One region of the Thermostichus sp. MS-CIW-38 genome, then DNA from elsewhere that is predicted to be linked to it. Evidence: riboswitches for the same ligand, from Rfam matches in the RefSeq annotation. Region 1 holds a riboswitch; each other region holds the start of a gene.
What was found. A riboswitch is a leader RNA that binds a small molecule or an ion and turns the genes downstream of it on or off. The one in region 1 is predicted to bind cobalamin.
Positions count from the first base shown of each region.

Region 2: it holds a riboswitch for cobalamin, as region 1 does, so the genes downstream of both, ACVWXZ_RS05205 (sirohydrochlorin chelatase) here and metE (5-methyltetrahydropteroyltriglutamate--homocysteine S-methyltransferase) in region 1, are expected to answer to the same signal.
Region 3: it holds a riboswitch for cobalamin, as region 1 does, so the genes downstream of both, ACVWXZ_RS06965 (TonB-dependent receptor plug domain-containing protein) here and metE (5-methyltetrahydropteroyltriglutamate--homocysteine S-methyltransferase) in region 1, are expected to answer to the same signal.

Region 1 is NZ_JBSSAH010000049.1:9,319-15,689, forward strand. Features, by position in the region: gene ACVWXZ_RS12855 (cell division protein FtsX) at 1-366, opposite strand, end outside; partial or broken gene ACVWXZ_RS12860 (ABC transporter ATP-binding protein) at 460-1,062, opposite strand; cobalamin riboswitch at 1,209-1,413, shown strand; gene metE (5-methyltetrahydropteroyltriglutamate--homocysteine S-methyltransferase) at 1,880-4,144, shown strand; gene ACVWXZ_RS12870 (cell division ATP-binding protein FtsE) at 4,322-5,008, opposite strand; gene ACVWXZ_RS12875 (WecB/TagA/CpsF family glycosyltransferase) at 5,202-5,921, opposite strand; gene ACVWXZ_RS12880 (DUF4439 domain-containing protein) at 6,199-6,371, shown strand, end outside.
Region 2 is NZ_JBSSAH010000009.1:27,538-33,908, forward strand. Features, by position in the region: gene ACVWXZ_RS05185 (hypothetical protein) at 54-428, shown strand; gene ACVWXZ_RS05190 (L-threonylcarbamoyladenylate synthase) at 447-1,160, shown strand; gene ACVWXZ_RS05195 (PAP/fibrillin family protein) at 1,197-1,826, shown strand; gene ACVWXZ_RS05200 (hypothetical protein) at 1,835-2,743, opposite strand; gene ACVWXZ_RS05205 (sirohydrochlorin chelatase) at 2,841-3,884, opposite strand; cobalamin riboswitch at 3,915-4,050, opposite strand; gene ACVWXZ_RS05210 (heavy metal translocating P-type ATPase) at 4,178-6,371, opposite strand, start outside.
Region 3 is NZ_JBSSAH010000014.1:53,803-60,173, reverse strand. Features, by position in the region: gene ACVWXZ_RS06965 (TonB-dependent receptor plug domain-containing protein) at 1-1,875, opposite strand, end outside; cobalamin riboswitch at 1,918-2,070, opposite strand; gene ACVWXZ_RS06960 (hypothetical protein) at 2,415-2,939, opposite strand; gene rsmH (16S rRNA (cytosine(1402)-N(4))-methyltransferase RsmH) at 3,116-4,027, opposite strand; gene aroA (3-phosphoshikimate 1-carboxyvinyltransferase) at 4,264-5,598, shown strand; gene ACVWXZ_RS06945 (TIGR03792 family protein) at 5,634-5,984, shown strand; gene ACVWXZ_RS06940 (DUF502 domain-containing protein) at 5,981-6,371, opposite strand, start outside.

The DNA.
Region 1 (6,371 bases):
CTCCCCCAACTGGGTTTCCATGGCCGCCTCGTCTTGGATCCCCATTTCCAGCAAAAGGTTGCGCCAAGCCTGGTCTTTGGTGATGACCTTCACCTCGGCCACATGAGGCAGTTGGGCGACCTGAGGTTGCAGCTCCACCCCCTGCCGTTCCGGCTCCAGGTAGACGGAGATCTCCAGTTGTCCTCCCAGCGACTGCACCGTGGCATCCACGCCCCAGGACAGCTCAACGCCGATCCCCACCAAGAACAGCAACACCAGCAGGGTGCTCACAGCGGCCCAGTTCAGCCAGCCCCCCCGCCGCAACCCCAAAAAAGTCTCCTGTAGGAGATAGCGAATTTTATTGAGAAGTCGGGAGAGAGATTGCATGCTGTTCTCCATCCAACAATCAATGGGCTCAGACCCTTGCCCCCTGGAGCTCAACAGAGCCTGTGGAGAGCAAAATAGGGATCCCGGCAGCCCTCAGCGCAGATCATACAGGCGCCCTCCCTCCATGCGCACCACCCGGTGGCCGGCCCGCTCCACCAGATAGGGGTCATGGCTGGTCATGATGACGTAGCGGCTGCAGAGCCGTTCCAGGAGAAAGCGATCATGACTGATGACCAAAAGCCCCATCTGATGTGCCCGCCCATAGGCCAAGACAGCTTGCCAGATCAGGGCTTGGGTATTGGCGTCGAGCATGGCTGTCATCTCATCTGCAATCAAATAGCGAGTTTGTGGGTTGAGAACCCGGGCGATGACAACCCGCTGCAATTCTCCCCCGCTTAGCTCATGGGGATAGCGGTTGAGCCAACTGGGGGAAATGCCTAAGGTGTGGAGAACCTCTGGCTGGGGAGGAGGCCCTTCCCGCAAGACCTGAGCTATGCGCCAGTGGGGGTTAACGGCCTGCTCTGGATGTTGAAAGACAAGCTGCACTGGGCAGTACCCTCGCCGAGGCAAAGGCTGCCCTGTCACACTCACCCGACCTTGGCTGGGGGTAAGGTAGCCCGCCAGCAACTTGGCCAGAGTAGTTTTGCCAAAACCAGAGGGAGCCATCAGCCCTACGACTTCCCCAAGTTCTACTTGAGAGCAATGCAGGGGGGGAGGATGCTTAGAGGATTCCGATGACTTCCTGCAAGACCGCTGGGTGAAAGGTGAGGTCTGGTAGCTCCAAAGGCTGCTGGCTTGGTGATGATTGAAGCACTCTACTCCCGTCTCTGAACTCCGTGATACGATGTAGCTCAGCTATCGGTTCTGACGGGGATCAGCCGCCAGAGGAAACGGGGAAAGAGCAGTGAGAATCTGCCGCTGTCCCGCAGCTGTGATCCGGTTTAGGAGAAGTCCTGCAGCAAATCTCTAGAGTCATTCGCTGCCGATCCAGGTCTTGTCCCCCAAAACCGTGTCAGTCAGAATGCCCGCCGATGGTTTTTCTAAACTTCACAACATCTGCGAGGTACAGATGGTAACTGTCTTGGCTTTAGCTCGTTTCTGCTTTCGTTATCCTGAGCATTTTCCCGGCGTTGCTCCCACAAGCTTTCGGTACTCCTCAGCAGTAGAAATAAGTCCAAGAACCCAAGCAAGACTCTGAGCCAGTTGGCCGGGAGAGAGTAAATTTTGGGTGCTGTTGCACCAAGATCTATCAAGATCTATCAAGATCTACAGCCCGCCTACGCGAAGGAAAGAGTGAGATGTCAGGCTTCCTGACTTCAATTGGTGGCTGGCAAGTAGCCACTGCGATCGCTGGCTGCGTTGAGTATCTTTTTTGCGCAAAAGGCAGTGTTTTGTTGGGGTTCCAGAGGCAAGAGAGGAACAGCCGGTTTCTTCCTTGGCGGGCGGGATCCCAGTTGAGGGCGAATTGAACGCAGGAAAATTAGAAAACTCAGTATTTGGGATGGCACACAACATGACTGCACAAACCATGACATTGGGGTATGCCCGCATGGGCAAGCGCCGCGAGCTCAAAAAAGCTTTGGAAGGCTTTTGGAGTGGTGCCCTAGGGTCAGAGGCTCTGCTGGCTACCTTTTGGGATTTGGAGACTCAAGCCTGGCAGACTCAGCTACAAGCTGGGATTGATCACATTGCGGTAGGGGATCAGACTCTCTACGACCATGTACTGGACTGGGCCACCTGGCTGGGGCTGATCCCCTCTCGGTTCCGAGGTCTGTCGGGTTTAGACCGCTACTTTGCCATGGCGCGGGGGCGGGAGGGCCTGCCGGCTTTGGAAATGACCAAGTGGTTTGACACCAACTACCACTACTTGGTACCCGAAATTGAGCCGGAAGCCGATCCCAGTCCTAACTTTGGGGATTTTTTGGAAAGAGTTCGGCGGGCCCAAGGGATCCTAGGGGAGCGCACCAGCCCCGTTGTCCTCAGTCCAGTGACTTTGCTCTGCCTTAGCCAGCGATCTGGGGATCTGCGGGCGGACTTGGAAAAGCTCCTTCCTCTGTACCGGGATCTCCTCCAGGAGTTAAAACAGCTGGGGATCCCAGAAGTCCAGATTCACGATCCCATTTTGGTTACCAGCCAGGGAAGTGGCCTGCGGGAAGCTGTGGAAATGAGCTACCGCCAGTTGGCAACCGCCGGGATCCCTGTCCACTTGGTCACCTACTTCGATGACCTGGGGGAGACTTACCCCTGGGTGGTGCAACTGCCGGTGGCCGGCATTAGCCTTGACTTTACCCGTGGCCACACCCTGGATCTGGTAAGAACCTATGGCTTTCCGGCTGACCAGATCCTAGGTGCTGGCGTAGTGGACGCTCGGAATGTCTGGAAGGTTCAGCCTGAGACCGTCTTGGCCAGCCTGCGGGAGCTGCAGGGGGTAGCTCCCAACCTACGGGTGCAGCCTTCCGCTTCGTTGCAATTTGTGCCCCACGACGCTGCTCTGGAAGCCCAGTTGCCAGAACCCCTCAGAAATGTCCTCAGCTTTGCCGAACAGAAGCTGGCCGAAGTAGCTCTCCTGGCGCGAGCCCTCAACGGCGAAGACACTGCTGCCCAGCAGGCGGAAATCCAGCAGCAATGGCAGAGCTTTGCGCAGTTTAGCCCCCCCAACCCCCAAGTGCGCCAGGCTTTGGCCAACCTCAAGCTCCAGGACTTCGAGCGATTCCTGCCCTACGAGCAGCGCCTAAGTCGGCAGGTTCAGCTACCACCTTTGCCCACCACCACCATTGGCTCCTTCCCCCAAACTCCAGAGGTGCGGCAGTGGCGAGCTAAGTACAAAAGAGGGGAGGTTTCGCAGGCGGAGTACGAAGCAGCCATTGACGCTGAGATTGCCAAGTGCATCCGCATTCAAGAAGAGATTGGCCTGGATGTGTTGGTGCATGGGGAATTTGAGCGCACCGACATGGTGGAGTACTTTGCCCAGAAGCTGGAAGGCTTTGCCTTCACTGAACACGGCTGGGTGCAGAGTTACGGCAGCCGCTGCGTGCGCCCTCCCATTCTCTACGGCGACGTGGTTCGCCCCCAACCCATGACAGTGCGGGAATTCCAAGTAGCCCAGTCCCACACCCAAAAGCCGGTGAAAGGCATGCTCACGGGGCCAGTGACTATGCTCAACTGGTCCTTTCCCCGTGTTGATATTCCCCGGCGGGAGCAGGCTTTGCAGATTGCCCTGGCCTTGAGAGCCGAAGTGGCAGATCTGGAAGCGGCTGGAGCGGTGATGGTGCAAGTGGATGAGCCGGCACTGCGGGAGGGGCTACCTCTGAAAAAAGAACGCTGGCCAGAATACCTCAGCTGGGCAGTGGATGCCTTTCGCCTAGCTACCGGCGGGGCCAAGCCGGAAACCCAGATTCACACCCACATGTGCTACTCAGAGTTTGGGGACATCATCGAGCACATTGAGCGGCTGGATGCCGACGTGCTTTCCATTGAAAACAGCCGCAGCAACAACAAAACCCTGCTGCAAATTGCCCAGGCTGGGTATCGTCACCAGGTGGGCAACGGCGTTTACGATGTCCACAGCCCTGCGGTGCCGAGCGTTGAGCAAATCCTGCAGCAGCTGCGCACAGGACTGGCCCACTTGCCTGTGGAGCAAACTTGGGTTAATCCCGATTGTGGCCTCAAGACCCGCCGCTGGGAGGAGGTGATCCCCGCACTGAAAAATATGGTGGCTGCCGCTCATCAGCTAGGGGAGGAGCTTCTGGAAACCCAACCTGAGGGTCTGCGCGAGTAAGGCCCACGACCCGCTGATGTAACTGGTCGGGCTGGCTTGACAAGTCGCCGCGGGCGGTGCCGCTGTTGTGCTGATGCGGCTGGCTTAGGGCCTACGGTCTGCTGATGCAACCGGCAAAGCTGCTCTCCGGGATCTCAAAAAGCTTGTGAAGAGCAAAGTAGGGATCCCAGCAGACCCTCAGCGCAGATCATACAGGCGCCCTCCCTCCATGCGCACCACCCGGTGGCCGGCCCGCTCCACCAGATAGGGGTCATGGCTGGTCATGATGACGGTCACCCCAAAGGAATTGAGCCGCTCCAAAATCTGGAGAACCAAGAGGGAGTTTTCCGGATCTAGGTTTCCTGTTGGCTCGTCCGCCAGCAGCAGCACCGGCATGTTGACAATGGCACGGGCCAGGCTAAGGCGCTGCTGTTCCCCCCCCGAAAGCTCATGGGGAAAGTGATCTCGCTTTTCGGTCAGCCCCACCATCTTTAGGGTCGGCCCGATGCGACGGCGGATTTCTGCGGGGGACAGCCCTTGGGCGCGCAGCACGAAGGCCACATTTTCTGCCAGGGTGCGGTTGGCCAGAAGGCGATAATCTTGGAAAACCACCCCCAAGCGCCGCCGCAACATGGCCAGCGGACGCGGTGGGATGCGGTAGGGTCGCCGCCGCCCTTCAGAAGAAAAGAGACAGACTTGATCGACGATGACCGTGCCCTCGGTGGCCTGTTCCGCCCCGTAGAGCAGTCGCAAAAGAGTGGACTTGCCTGCTCCGGAGACCCCAGTTACGAACACGAACTCGCCGCGGCGCACCTCCAAGTTCACATCCTGAAAAATTAAGTTGCCGTTGGGAAAGACCTTGCTCACGCCCCGCAAGGACACCATGCTGGCCGGGGTTTCCAGGGATCCGGATTGAGTGCTGCCGTAAAAGCCCAGGGTGGCCTCTGGATTGGCCGGGGCAGGGAGATGAGGGGTCGGAGCCGTACCCGCCCAACGGTGTAAGCGAGGAGGATAGCCGATGTGCTGACCGATCACCATAGTAAGCGCCTAGACAGAGGAGGGAGAGAGCGCCGGCAGACTAGGGGCGCAAACGAGAAGAGGGATCCCACAGCACTCGCCAGACAAACTTGGGCAAAGCCAACATGCGTCGCCAGCGCCAGGGTTCCTGATAGAGACGATACAACCATTCCAGGTGATGGTCACGCCACCAACGGGGCGCTCGCCGTTTTTGGCCGGCCCAAATGTCCAAGCTGCCCCCCACCCCCATCCAGATGGCTTGGGGCAAAAGGGGACGCCACTTTTGGATCCACAGCTCCTGCCGCGGGGATCCCAGCCCCACCCACACCAGTTGCGGTCGAAATTCCTGGAGAGCTTGCAGAAGCTCTTTTTCTTCCTCGCTAGAGAAGTAGCCGTGGTAGCCCCAGAGGGCCAAAGCAGGACACTGGGCTTGCCAATATCGAATTGCTGCCCGGTTGACTTCCGGCCTTCCCCCCACCAGGGCCAAGCGCCACCCCCGTTCTGCCGCCAACGGGATCAGGGTTTCTGCCAGCTCGATCCCCGGCACCCGCTGGACGCGGATCCCCTGCCGCCGCAGGGCCCACACCACCCCAATGCCATCGGGGATCACCAGCTCTGCTGCCTGCAGCACCTGGGCAAAGGCGGGATCCCGCTGCGCCTGCATGATCATTTCCGGGTTGCAGGTAACCACCTGAGCGCCCTGCCCCTCCCGAATACGCGCCTCAATCCAGGTGGCGTAGCTCTGTAGGCTGGCCTCCGGCAGAGCAAGGTGCAGGTTCACGCCCAGAATCGCATGGATGGATAACGACACTACCGACCGAATGCTGGCCCCCACTGGAGCCGTTGGACACGCTTTTAAGATAGCCCGGACCTTCTCCCAGAGGGAGAGGGGAGTTCGAGGAGGCATTTCATGGCTATTTGACCACGAAAATCTCTTCCCTCAGGCATCCGCGGCGGCATCCACGGCGTATCTCCATCAGACCAGGCCAGAGGGAATTGCCCGACCCAGAGCAAGCCCCTGAAGGTTGGTTGCCATCTTTCGAGACAGGAGACTTGAGATGAAGACTGCAAAGACTCCCTTCGCTCTGCCTCAATTGGCCGCCGAATGGGATCCCAGCCCTGCAACCTCCCGCCGCAGCTTGTTGTTGGCTGGTTTGCTGGCGGGAGTGGGTGGAGCAATTGGATTGCGCACCCTGCCCGGTGCCGCTCAGTCCAACACTGCTGATATTGC
Region 2 (6,371 bases), on a different contig from region 1:
GAATCTTAGAATGGGAAAGCCCCTGCCTTCCCAGAACCCAGAGACGAGTGGCCATGTATATCTCGGCGGAGGATCTGCCACCGGATTTGCGTCAGATTATGTTGGCCGTTGAACAGGCGGCTCAGGCGAGGGCGGGAGCGTGTGTGGAGCTGCTGATGCTCCTGCGGCTGCTGGAGGAGTTGCACCGCGCGATCCTGGAAGGTGCCTTTCGGGAGTCTTTGCCCAACACCCGTCAAGCTCTGTATCGGGTGCTTCAGGATTTGGAAGAAGCCGGCGACTGGCCCTATCTGCCCCGTCTGCACATCCAAGCCCTGATGCAACAACTGAAGGACTGGCCCGAATCTCAGGGATCCCCGCCCGCGTCGGTGCCACCGACCCCTCGCCCTCTTGTGGAAAACCCTTTGGGGGGGAGCTGCTCCGAGTCTTGACCTCTTCCCATCTGCCCGATGGCCGAGTACTTTAAGCTGCATCCGCAACAGCCCCAGGCCCGTTCCATCCGGCGGATTGCGGCGGCTTTGCGGGAGGGGGCGGTGATGCTTTACCCCACCGATACAGTCTATGCCATTGGCTGCGATGTGACCCACAAACAAGCAGTGGAGCGGGTACGCCGTATCAAGCAGCTCTCCAACGACAAGCCTCTTACCTTTTTGTGCCCTTCTCTCTCACGCATTGCCCACTATGCCCAGGTAACCGATTCGGCCTATCGGCTGATGCGGCGGCTGATCCCCGGCCCGTTTACGTTTCTGTTGCCGGCCACCAAGCTGGTGCCCAGGTTGGTGATGGATCCCAAGCGGAAAACCACCGGCATCCGGGTGCCCGACTCGGCCATTTGTCAGGCTTTGCTGGAAGAGTTGGGCAATCCAATTGTCTCCACCTCTGCCAAGCTGGGGGGGGATCCCGTCGGATCCCTGGACTTAAGTTCTGGGCAAGCCTGGGAGTGGGAGAGCGACCCCTGGGATGAGGGTGGGATCTTTGCGGCTGAAGAGATGCGGCAGTTGGAAAAACAGGTGGATCTGGTGCTGGATGACGATGCCCCCCGCCGGGCCAAGGTCTCTACGGTAATCGATTTGACCGGATCCGAGCCGCTGGTGGTGCGGGCCGGGCTAGGGTATGAGCAGGTGGCAGATCTAAATCTGAAACCCGTAGAAGAAGACGGTTGAGGGCAGCCGGATCTGGCGTTCTCTAAAATGGGGTTGATGCCTTGGAGTGTGCTCATGGCCCTGGCTCAGCAAAAATCGGCTCTGCTGCACCTGCTGGAGGCGACCGACCGGGGCCGGAAAGTCTCCCCTGAGCAGCAAGCCCAGATCCTGTCTCAAATTGCCGTCCTAGAAGCGCTCAACCCCACCCCCAAGCCAACATCGGCCCCTGAAGGGTTGGAGGGGAACTGGCTCACCCTCTTTACCACCAGCACAGCTCTGCTGCGGCTGGCACAGTTGCCTTTTTTGACCACCGGCGAGATCTACCAGTGTATTCGGGCCAAAGCTGGACGGGTCTTCAACGTGGCGGAGATCCAGGGATCCGGTTGGCTGGAGGCTTGGATGCCACGGGGAGTCTTGGCTGTATCAGCGCGCTTTTACCCCGAATCTGAGCGCCGGGTGAGGGTGATTTTCGAGCGATTGGTGCTCGGATCCCAAGCTTTGATGAGCTACGAGATCGAGAGTTTTCTCTATTTGCTCGAGCGGGCTCCGGAGCGGATCCCGGCTATTCAAATCGATATCCGCCGCCGCGAGCCAACGGGTTGGCTGGATATCACCTATTTGGATGAAGATTTGCGGATGGGCCGGGGCAGCGAGGGGAGTGTATTTGTCCTGAAACGGGTGAGTTGAGACTTCGGCTAGCCGGAGGGCTTAGAGGGTTCCGTTTCGGCTATTTTGTGAGATAGGTTTTGGGTTAGGGTGAAGCTTATTTCCTGTAGAACTTGCAAGGCGCGGTAGGACTCCCGCAAAGCTTGCAGCTCTTGCTGAGTTTGCTCCAGTTGCCGGGCTTTTTGCTCCTGTAAGAAGCGCAGCCTTTGATTTTCGGACGCCGTGCGACGCAGAACGTGCTTGAGTTTCTGCTTCTGCTGCTGAAGCCGAGTCCGCCTCACCTCCAACTGCTGCAGTTGGATTTCTTGGAGTTCCAGTTCTATTTTCAGAGTGGCGACCTGCATCTGGGCGACCTGCATCTGGAGTTGGCGAAGTTTTTGGTTGAGCTCTGGCTCTGGTGTGGGTTTTGCCGACTCAGGGCTTGGGGAAGAAGGTGATGACAATTCTTGTAGGGGCTGCAACTGTTGGGCCTTGGCCTGCGAAGCTTGATCCTGGTGCTGCTCGCCCTGCAGTCTTACTTGAGTGTGTTCGCTTACTTCGGTTTCAGTTTCCGTCTGCTGCTCAGCTTGATCAAGAATTTGTCGATCGCGGATCTGGGTTTGAGGATCCTCGTCAACCGACTGCAAAGGGAGAGAATCCTCCTCGGGTTGCCGAGGGTTGCCGCCATAATCGGCAGGATCAAAGGGAGACAGGGTCGCCACCAGCGATTCTCGAAAGTCGCTCCAGGAAGCCGACTGCAGACCCATCTGAACCACCTGCCAAACCCCATAGGCAGACCCAATTCCAGCCAGGATCCCAGGGATCCCGGCCAAGGATAAGGAAACCTTGGGCAGGGTGGGCAGGATCTGATCCAGCAGCCCCACCACCAGGGCGAAAACAAAGATCCCGCTCCCCGCGGCAGCGGCACCTGAAACCCAAGAGGAGCGGGAGAGCATCATCGTTTTTTCGTCATCACAACCGCTAGAGCGGGAAAACCAGGTTCAAAAATGGCCTGTCTGCACTCAGTTTATCCCGCCAGCAGCCTCTGTTTCCCTCTTAGGGCACCTGCCAAGCCCGTTGGTGGTAGCCCTCTAATTGGGCCCAGGGATCCCCAGCCGCTGCGTGGGTGTGGCCGTGCTGAGGGTGATGGTGAGAATGAGGGTGGTGATGGGATCCGTGCCCGTGATGGTGGTGATGATGCTCGTGAGGATGGTGATGGGTATGCCCAGCTCTGACCTCTGCGCTCACGGCCAGGCGAAACTTGCACAGGTGGCAGTTCATCGGGGTTTGGCCCTGCAGGGCTTCCTGCTCCAGTTGCTGCAGGCTGTGCAGCACCGTATCCACAAGGCCCAATTCCGGCAGCATCAGCCAGTCGATTTCCGGCTGTCGTTGTCGTTGTTTCTCCACTGCCGCCTCGATTTTTTTCACCAACACCCCCGTAAACAGAAAGTAGGGCAGCACGATCACCCGGCGCGGCTGCCAGGACAAGGCCCGCTCCAATCCCACGGGCAGGCGGGGATGGGTAATGCCGATAAAGCAAGTTTCCACAGCGGCAAACCCAGATCCTTCCCAAAGCAACCGGGCCAGTTTACAGGCTTCGGCATTGGCCTCGGGATCGCTGGAGCCGCGACCCACAAACAGGAGCACGGTTTCTGCTTCTGGGATCCGCTGCGGTTGGGCAGCTATCAGAGCAGCCAATCGGTCTCGCAGCAGTTGCAGGATCTCGATGCGGATCCCCAGCGGCCCACCGTAACGAATGCGCAACTGGGGATAGAGGGCCTGCAGGCGATCCAATTCCATCGTCACATCGAACTTGTTGTGGCGGGCCCCAAACAGCAACAGCGGCAGGGCCACGATCTCCTGCCACCCTTGGGCCAAGCACTGCTCTACCCCCTGGGCAATGGTTGGCTGGGTCAGCTCCAGAAAACAAGGGATCACCGGTCGATGGGGAGTGAGGGATTGGTAGACTTGGGCCAACTCCAGAAAGGCTTGCCGCCCTTCAGGGTCGCGGGATCCGTGGCCGATAAGCAATAGGGGCAATGAAGGAGAAGCAAGCTGCCCAACCGAAAGGGGAGGGGAAACACTGAGGGTATTCAACACAAAAAACTCCGTTCCTTGTGAATCGCAAGGGGTACAGGACAACGGCAGGTGGGTGTTCTGGCTGAGGGAGGGATCCCATCACAGTTGCGTCACAGTGGCGGACTTGCACCGCGCTTTCCCCAGTCTGCCTGAGCCTTTTAGGTTAGCTTGCCGCTTGCCATTCACCAAGCTCCCGGGGGGGATGTTCTTGCCTGCCAGAAGATAGCCCTGAGGCATGAGCGGTACGGCAGACTCATGCTCAAAGGGCAGCAAAACTGTTGCCGCGCTAATCCCCCTTGCCCCTGGGAGAGGGCCTAACGCCGGCCCGCTGGTCTGGGGGGCTGAAAGTGTCGCAGGCGCAGGGCATTGGCGACCACCGAAACGGAACTCAGGGCCATGGCTGCCCCCGCCAGCATGGGGTTGAGCAGCCAGCCTGTAAAGGGATAGAGCGCCCCAGCGGCAATCGGGATCCCCAGCGTATTGTAGATAAAGGCGAAGAAGAGGTTCTGGCGGATGTTGTTGAGGGTGGCCCGGCTGAGTTGAATGGCAGTGGCGACTCCCCGCAGATCTCCCGACATGAGGGTAATATCGCTGGCGGCCATTGCCACATCCGTACCCGTAACGATGGCGATCCCCACATCCGCTTCTGCCAGAGCCGGAGCATCGTTAATGCCATCTCCCACCATCGCCACCCGCCGTCGCGGTTGTCTTAGGCTGCGTATGTAAGCGGCCTTCTGATCCGGACGGACTTGGGCAATTACCCGCTGAATGCCTGCCTGCCGGGCAACCGCTTGGGCCGTGGTGGGGTTATCCCCGGTTAGCAGGATCACCTCTAGACCCATCTGTTGCAGCTGTTGCACTGCCTCAGGAGAGGTGGGTTTGAGCGGATCGGCAATGGCCAGCAGCCCCACCAGGCTCTGGGATTGGGCTACGCCGATCACCGTTTTGCCCTGGCTTTCCCAATTCTGAACCCGCTCTGACCAAGAGGGATCCCAAGGGATCCCCATCTCCTGTAGCCAGCTCAGCCGACCGATGCGGATCCACTGGTCTTCCACCCAGGCTTCTGCCCCACTGCCTACCCTTGCCTGAAAGTGCCAGGCAGGAGGGATCACAATTTTTTCGGCTTCGGCTTTCTGCACCACCGCCTGGGCCAAAGGGTGTTCCGAGTGCCGCTCTACTGCCGCTGCCAGGCGCAACACCGTCAGGGGAGAGGAGCCATTAGCCCAAATATCGGTGACGGTAGGGCGACCTTCGGTCAGGGTGCCGGTTTTGTCCAAGACCACCGTGCGCAAGTGGTGGGCCAATTCCAGGCTGTCGGCACTTTTCACCAGGATCCCCAATTCTGCCCCTCGTCCCGTGGCCACCAGGATCGAGGTGGGGGTTGCCAACCCCAGCGCGCAAGGGCAGGCGATGATCAGCACCCCAATCGTGTTCACCAAGGCCAGCGTCAGGTTGTCCGCCAACACCCACCAGAGCACAAAAGTTAGAACTGCCACCCCGATCACTGCCGGCACAAACCAGGCAGTCACCCGATCCGCCACCTGTTGAATTGGGGCTTTGGATCCCTGAGCTTCCTGCACCAGGCGCACGATCTGGGCCAGAACTGTGTCTTTGCCCACCCGCCGCGCCTCCATCACAAAGCTGCCCGTCTGATTCAGCGTTGCCCCAATCACCTCATCCCCCGCCGACTTGAGTACAGGCAGGCTCTCGCCGGTCACCATCGACTCGTCGAGGGTGGAGGATCCCTCTAGGATTACCCCATCCACCGGCACCTTCTCGCCGGGGCGCACCCGGATCCGATCCCCCACCTGCACTTCCCGAATCGGAATATCCTGCTCCACCCCATGGCGAATTACCCTTGCCGTTTTCGGTTGCAGCCCGATCAGCTTGCGAATGGCCTCAGAGGTTTGCCTTTTGGCCCGTTGCTCCATCCACTTACCCACCAGAATCAGGGTGGTGACCACCGCCGACACTTCGTAATACACATCGGGATGCAGTCCCTGCCGATGGAAAGAGTCGGGGAAAACCGTTGGGAAAATGGAATAGAAGAAAGCCGCGCTCGTCCCTAAGGCCACCAGCGTGTTCATATCCGCCGAACGCCGTTGCCAAGCGGCCCAAGCGCCTCGATAAAAATGCTTGCCCACCCAAAACTGCACCGGAGCCGTCAGCAGCAACTGCAACCCAGGATTGTGCAGCCACATGGGAAAGCCCGGGATGTCCATCCCCAGCATCATCGGCAGGGATCCGATCACCAGCACCGTGCTGATGCCCACCCCTATCGCCACCTTGAGCTTCAGTTCCCGTTCTGCGGCCCGTTGGGCGATCCGCTCTGGATCCGACAGATCGTCCAGCTGCCAATCCTCCTGGATAAGGCGCGCCCGATACCCCGCCCGCTCCACCGCCCGAATCAACGCCTGCGGATCCACCAGCCTGGGATCCCCTTTGACGGTGGCCTGCTCGCTGGCAAAATTCACTGATCCGTGGGACACCCCCTGCACCTGAGCGAGG
Region 3 (6,371 bases), on a different contig from region 1:
CACCTCGAGAGCGAGATTTTCTGCAACCGGGATCCCTCCCCGCAGAGCCAGGTTGGTGTAGCCGGGCAGAGATTGGGTATTGGCGTTGTTGGTAAAGAAAGTGCCAATGTGATGCAGGAAAACTGAGGCATACCGATCCTCTGCATCGCGGTAGCTCAGGCCCAGGTTGAAGCTGTCTGCTCCCACGAAGGCTAGCTGTTTGCCAACCGCTTTGGGATCCAGCGCCGAGCGGATGATGGGATCGTTCAGGGTGTAGTTGGCAAAAAGAGTCCAGTTTTCCCCCAATCGCAAATCCAGGGCTGCTTCTATGCCTGTGTATTCCACGAGCTCAATGTTTTCGTAGGTTCCCCTGCTCGGGCCGGTGCTGACAAAGGTGATGCCATCGCGGATGCGGTTATGGGCAAAGGTCAAGCGCAGCAGGCCAAAATCTCCCAGAGCCTGATCCAGGCCAATGTCAAAACTCTCTCCCCGCTCCGGGCGCAAATTGGGGTTGCCGTCGACTTCAAAAAAGCCCCGCAAACGAAAGAATAAGTTTGAGATCAAGGGGGTGCGAAAGCTGCCGGCATAATTGGCCCTCAGGGTGGTGCCTTCTGCCAAAACCCAGCGGATCCCTGCGGCAGGAGAGGTGGCCGAACCGTTGACCAGATTGCTCGAATCTTGGCGAACACCTAAGTTGAGATAAAAGTTGGGCTGTGGCCTGTAATCCAGGCGGGCAAAGAGGGCCCCTTGGTTCACGGTATTGTCATAGTTGACGTTGGTGGATCCCCTGGCAAAGGAGAAGGTGGTGTTGCGAGCTGAAATGGATCGGTAGTCTGCTCCTAGAGTAAGCTCCAGGTTTTCAGCAGCCTTCCAGGTGTATTGCAGTTGGGATCCCCACCCCGTTCGCGAGATCTCATCCCGGGATCCCTGGCTTTGTGGGGCGCTGAAGCGATAGTTGAGGTCGTCAAAAAATACCCTAGCTTGCAGGGATCCCCTCTCTTGATCCCACAGCCAACTGAGATCTAACAGCAGGTCGTTGGTGTTTTGCACTGCATCGGGGGAGGGAAACTCGGTGCTGCCGGGCACCTGAAACGCTTTATTGAGATAAAGGGCATTTCCGGTTAGGACCTGGCCTTCTGCCAGTTGCCAGGTGAGTTTGGCTTGTAGGTTGTGGTACTCCACCGCCGAGTTTTCCCGCCTGCCGGCTTTGCCCAAACGCCTAATTTCAAAAGGAAAGTCGTTGTTGCTCTGCAGACGGCGATAGCTGACCACCCAGCCCAGATCCTGCACCTGGCCGCGGTTCTGGATCCCTTGCTCGTTGAGGCCGTAGCTGCCGATAGCCGCTTCCAGCACGGTCTCGGATCCCGGCTTTGGCTCCAGGGTTACGATGTTCATGACCCCGCCAACCGCGTCCGATCCATACAAAGTGGAGCCCCCACCTGGAGAGATCTCAATACGCTCGACCACATCTGTAGTGATCTGAGACAGATCGAACCCGCCAAAAAAGCCCAGGTCGTTAATGGGGCGGCCATCCAAGAGCACCAACACCTGGGCCGTTCGTCCTCCCCGCATAAACTGGGAGCTAAGGGCTCCCAACTGGGTTCCTGCCGTGCCGTCGCTGAGGATCCCGGGCAGGTAGCGCAGGGCCTCCTGAACCGTTCTTGCCCCTTGCTCTCGAATTTGCTGGCGGGTAATGACGTAAACCGGGCGGGAAGAATCCCGCAGCAAACCAGGACGGCGAAAAGGTGTGGTGACGGGTTGATTTAAAATCTCGGCGCTAACACCGGTTTCCAACACCTCTTGAGCTGAAGGTGAAGAGGCCGCCGGCTGCGCCCACGCTGGGATCCCCAAAACAAGACCCCCCAGCGCCAGGCTGAGACCTAGAATGGGATTCATTTTCTTTCTTGAAGCTCCTGATTCCGTGCGACGCGGAAGAAAGACGAGCCAGAACCGCAGGCGGGCATCCTGACTGAGGGCATGGGTCTAGCCCAAGCCCATCACAGTTGCGGCACAGCGCCGGATTTGCACCGGACTTTCCCCTTTACATGCCCTGGCTGATCCCCAGGACAACCTGTCGGTACAGCTTTCTCTGCGATTGCTCCGAAAAAGCCGTGCTAGGCATCATACATCCCCTGCTCTGGAGTTCCTATCCTGCCAGGGGGGATGTCATCTCCAGGGGTGAACGGGATCCCAACGGCAATCCCAGGGCTTCGGATGGGCCACATCCCATTTAGGCCAGATTTCTTCACTGCTTTGTAAGCAGTTGAAGGATAGCCCGCTGCTACTCCAGATCGCGAGGCCCAGGGATCCCTTGACTTTTGAAGAATTTGAAGGATAGGGAGGATAGAGATACGCTGAGATCTTGCAAAATCCACAGCCTTTGGGAGAGTAAGAGGGGAGCAGTGGCTTGGCTGCTGTCCACGGGATTCATTGGACTAGTACCCAACCGGGTAGAAAAGAGGAGCTTTTTCGATTTCAGGCGGGGCTGTCGTCTGGTGGGCTGGATCCGGTTTAACTTGGCTGGGAGAGGCAATCGGCACCTCGATCATCCGATCCGGTACCAGCGGCACCATTTCGGAGCGGTCGGCAATTTCCCGCAGAGAATTGGCAATGGATTCTTGAGTCAGCAGAAACTGTCGTTCGTTGCGCTGCATCTGCTGCCACACCTGGTAACGCTGGCTCCACCGGCTTTGGGTATGCACAGTCCAACTGTAAAGGCTTAACACTGAAACCCCAGAGAGGATAGCCATCCCTGTGGAGATCTGCTTCCACCAAGCTAGGTGTTCTGCCCAAGCCGAATGTTGGCTGCGAGGATGGGCTGATTTCAACTTCAAATCCAAAGGCTGGGTGCGGCTGGCTTGAACTGTACCGGAGAGGGGTCGGCTCAGAGCAGAAGGCTGTCTGTGGCGACGAGGGCTTTTGGGACGATCAAGACCTGCGTTCAAAGGCTGGCTAACCATAGGGCTTAACCTCACACACACCAAGGGATCCGACGGTGCAGGACTGCCGGTTCCGCTTCACCCTAGTTCCCCGCATCCCCCAATAGCAACCCCCTTCTCCCGATTCCCGGCCTCAGCAGGACAGCTGTCCGCTTCACGGTAGCCGATCTCTTGAGAGCGGGAGAACCAACCTAAACCTACATCTGACTGCTGCGGGCAGCCACTCGCAGTTTGGCAGAGCGGGCCCGTGGATTGCGTTGCCGTTCCAGTTCGGAAGGGGACAAGGGCCTGGGGGTGAGCACCTGCCAACGGGGATCCCTGCGAAAGGCCCATTTCACCAGGCGATCTTCAAGGCTATGGAAGCTGATCACGGCCAACCTGCCGCCGGGTTTCAACCAAGTGGGAGCTTGGGCCAGCAAGGTTTCTAAAGCCTCCAGTTCTCGGTTCACGGCAATGCGCAACGCCTGAAAGACCCGAGTGGCCGGGTGAATGCGGCCTCGCCGAGCTGCCGGAGGTACCGCCTGCCAAACCACCTGGGCCAACTGGGTAGTTGTGGCGAGGGGACGAGCCTGCTCGATGTGATGGGCAATGCGGCGGGCAAATCGCTCTTCGCCGTAACGGGTGAAAATCTCGATCAACTCTTCGACCGGGCGATGATTAACCCAATCGGCGGCAGTCTCCTGAGCTGTACTGGGATCCATGCGCATATCCAGCGGCCCCTCTCCGCGAAAGCTAAATCCCCGCTCAGGGCAGTCCAGTTGCGGCGAACTCACCCCCAAGTCGGCCACGATGCCATCGAAGGGAATCCCCTGCCCCTGCTCATCCCGAAAGCCATGCTGCTGCAGATCGAAATCGGCAAAATTGAGGTGCCACAGTTGGATGCGACTACTGGGGATCCCTTCTGCTGCAAAACGCGCTTGCGCCGCCTGCAGAGCCGCCGGATCCCGATCCAACCCCACCACTCGGGCAGCTCCCCCCCGCAGCAGCGCCAAGCTGTGCCCACCCCCTCCCAACGTCACATCCAGAAAAGTGCCGCCCCCCTGGGGTTGCAGGTAGGCCATCACCTCCTCGGTCAAAACAGAGTCGTGTTGATACACCTTGCCAAGCACGGTCTGCGGGGGTTCTATTTCTGCTGCTACAAAGTTCAGTATCTGCAAAAAAAAAAGGCCGAGGCCAGGCCCCGACCGAGGAATCCATGTTGTTAAGGTGATCCTCTGGGAAAAGAGGGGTTGCCGTCAAAAGACAGGCTGTCTTGGGATCCCTGGTAAGATCTCTGGGGCATGAGTCCGGGCCTGAGTAAGATGAGACTGCTGCCGCTTTTGCCCAGTCTGCCATCAGAGTTGCTGTGTTGACTCACTCTTCTTCTACCGATATCCTCACTCTCTCGCCGGCCAAGGGCCTGCGCGGCCAAGTGAGCATCCCCGGCGACAAGTCCATTTCCCACCGCGCCCTGATGCTGGGATCCCTGGCCGAAGGAGAAACCACCATCCAAGGGCTGTTGCTGGGAGAGGATCCCCGCAGGACGGCAGCCTGTTTTCGGGCGCTGGGGGCAGATATTTCGGAGCTTAACAGCGAGTGTGTTCGCATTCGGGGAGTTGGCCTGGGCCAGCTGCAAGAACCGGCAGACGTGTTGGATGCAGGTAACTCCGGCACCACCTTGCGCCTGATGCTGGGGATCCTGGCTGGCCAGGCCGGGCGCTTTTTTGCCGTCACCGGCGATCGCTCCCTGCGCTCGCGGCCCATGGGGCGGGTGGTAGAACCGCTGCGGCAGATGGGGGCCAGCATTTGGGGACGGGCCGGTGGGACGTTGGCACCTTTGGCCGTACAAGGGGGATCCCTCAAGGGCATTCACTACCGCTCCCCGGTGGCTTCGGCGCAGGTGAAATCCTGCCTCTTGCTGGCGGGCCTGCTGGCAGAAGGCACCACCCAAGTCACCGAGCCGGCTCTCTCTCGGGACCACTCGGAACGGATGTTGCGGGCCTTCGGAGCCGACATTCACGTGGATCCAGAGGCGAAAACCGTGGCCGTGGTGGGGGGATCCCGCCTGGTGGGCCAGAGAGTTCAGGTGCCGGGAGATATCAGCTCGGCAGCCTTTTGGCTGGTGGCCGCCTCCATTGTGCCCGAGAGCGAATTGCTGCTCCGGGATGTGGGCCTCAACCCCACCCGTACCGGTGCACTACGGGTGTTGCAGGAGATGGGGGCTGACATCCAAATTGAGAACCTCCGGGAAATGGCCGGCGAGCCCCTGGGAGATCTGCGGGTGCGTTCGGCCCGCTTGCGCGGCTGCACCATCGCCGGCGATCTCATCCCCACCCTGATCGACGAGATCCCGGTTTTGGCGGTGGCGGCGGCCTTTGCCGAGGGGATCACGGTGATTCGCGATGCCGCAGAGCTGCGGGTGAAAGAAAGCGACCGTCTGGCTGCCATAGCCCAAGAGCTGAGCCGCATGGGAGCCCAGGTCACTGAATATCCTGATGGCCTGGAAATCAAGGGAGGGATCCCTCTTCACGGGGCCGAGGTCGACAGCCACGAGGATCACCGCATCGCCATGAGCCTGATGGTGGCAGCTCTAGGAGCGCAGGGATCCACCCTCCTCAGGGGAGCCGACTGTGCCCGCATCTCCTACCCCGACTTCATTCCCACCCTGCAACGATTGACTGCTTCCCCCCTGGAGTCTTGAGAGGGCCCATCTTTAACTTTGCCGCCTCTGCTCCTATGTCGACCTGCCCCAGCCCGCCCGGCCCTATCGCCATCGAACATCTCTGCTTCCGGGTTCCTCCCGGTGGGCAAGCAGCCTTTCTTGAGCAAGACGAGCGGGTTTGGGGATCCGCCCTGCGCCGGCATCCGGGTTTTCTGGGCAAAGAAGTTTGGCTGGATCAGCAGGATCCTGAACTTGTCCACCTCATCCTCCGCTGGGCCAGCCGCGCTGATTGGAAAGCCTTTTCCCCCGAGCAAGTGGAGGCATTGGATCGGCAAATGCGGCCTTTTTATGTGCGCTTGGAACAGGCCAAAGAATACCAGCTCTGGCAGCCCGGCCCTTCTGCAGGGACAGGAAAGCAGGATTAAGGGATCCCTTCAGTCTCAAAACCTACCTCAGAGCCCACCGAGTCAGCCCTGGGGGATCCTGCCACCCGCTCCTGCTCCACCAGCTCCCGCAAACTGGGCATGGTCACGGCCAAAGCTCCTTCTCGCCGCTGCAGCCCCGCTTCAAAACTCTCAGGGGTGACAATGCCGCCGGAAATGAGCATCTTAAAAGCATCTTCCACCGGCATGAACACTTCCACCACCTGGTCTTCCGGCACAATGGCGTACCAGCCCGTCGTTGGATTGGGGGTGGTGGGCACAAACAGGCCAAGGGAGCGCTGCGGCCCATCGGGCCGAATGGGAGTTTGAATGGTGCCCGTCACAAAGGCCAGCGCCCAAGCTCCTGGTCGGGGATATTCCACCAGCACC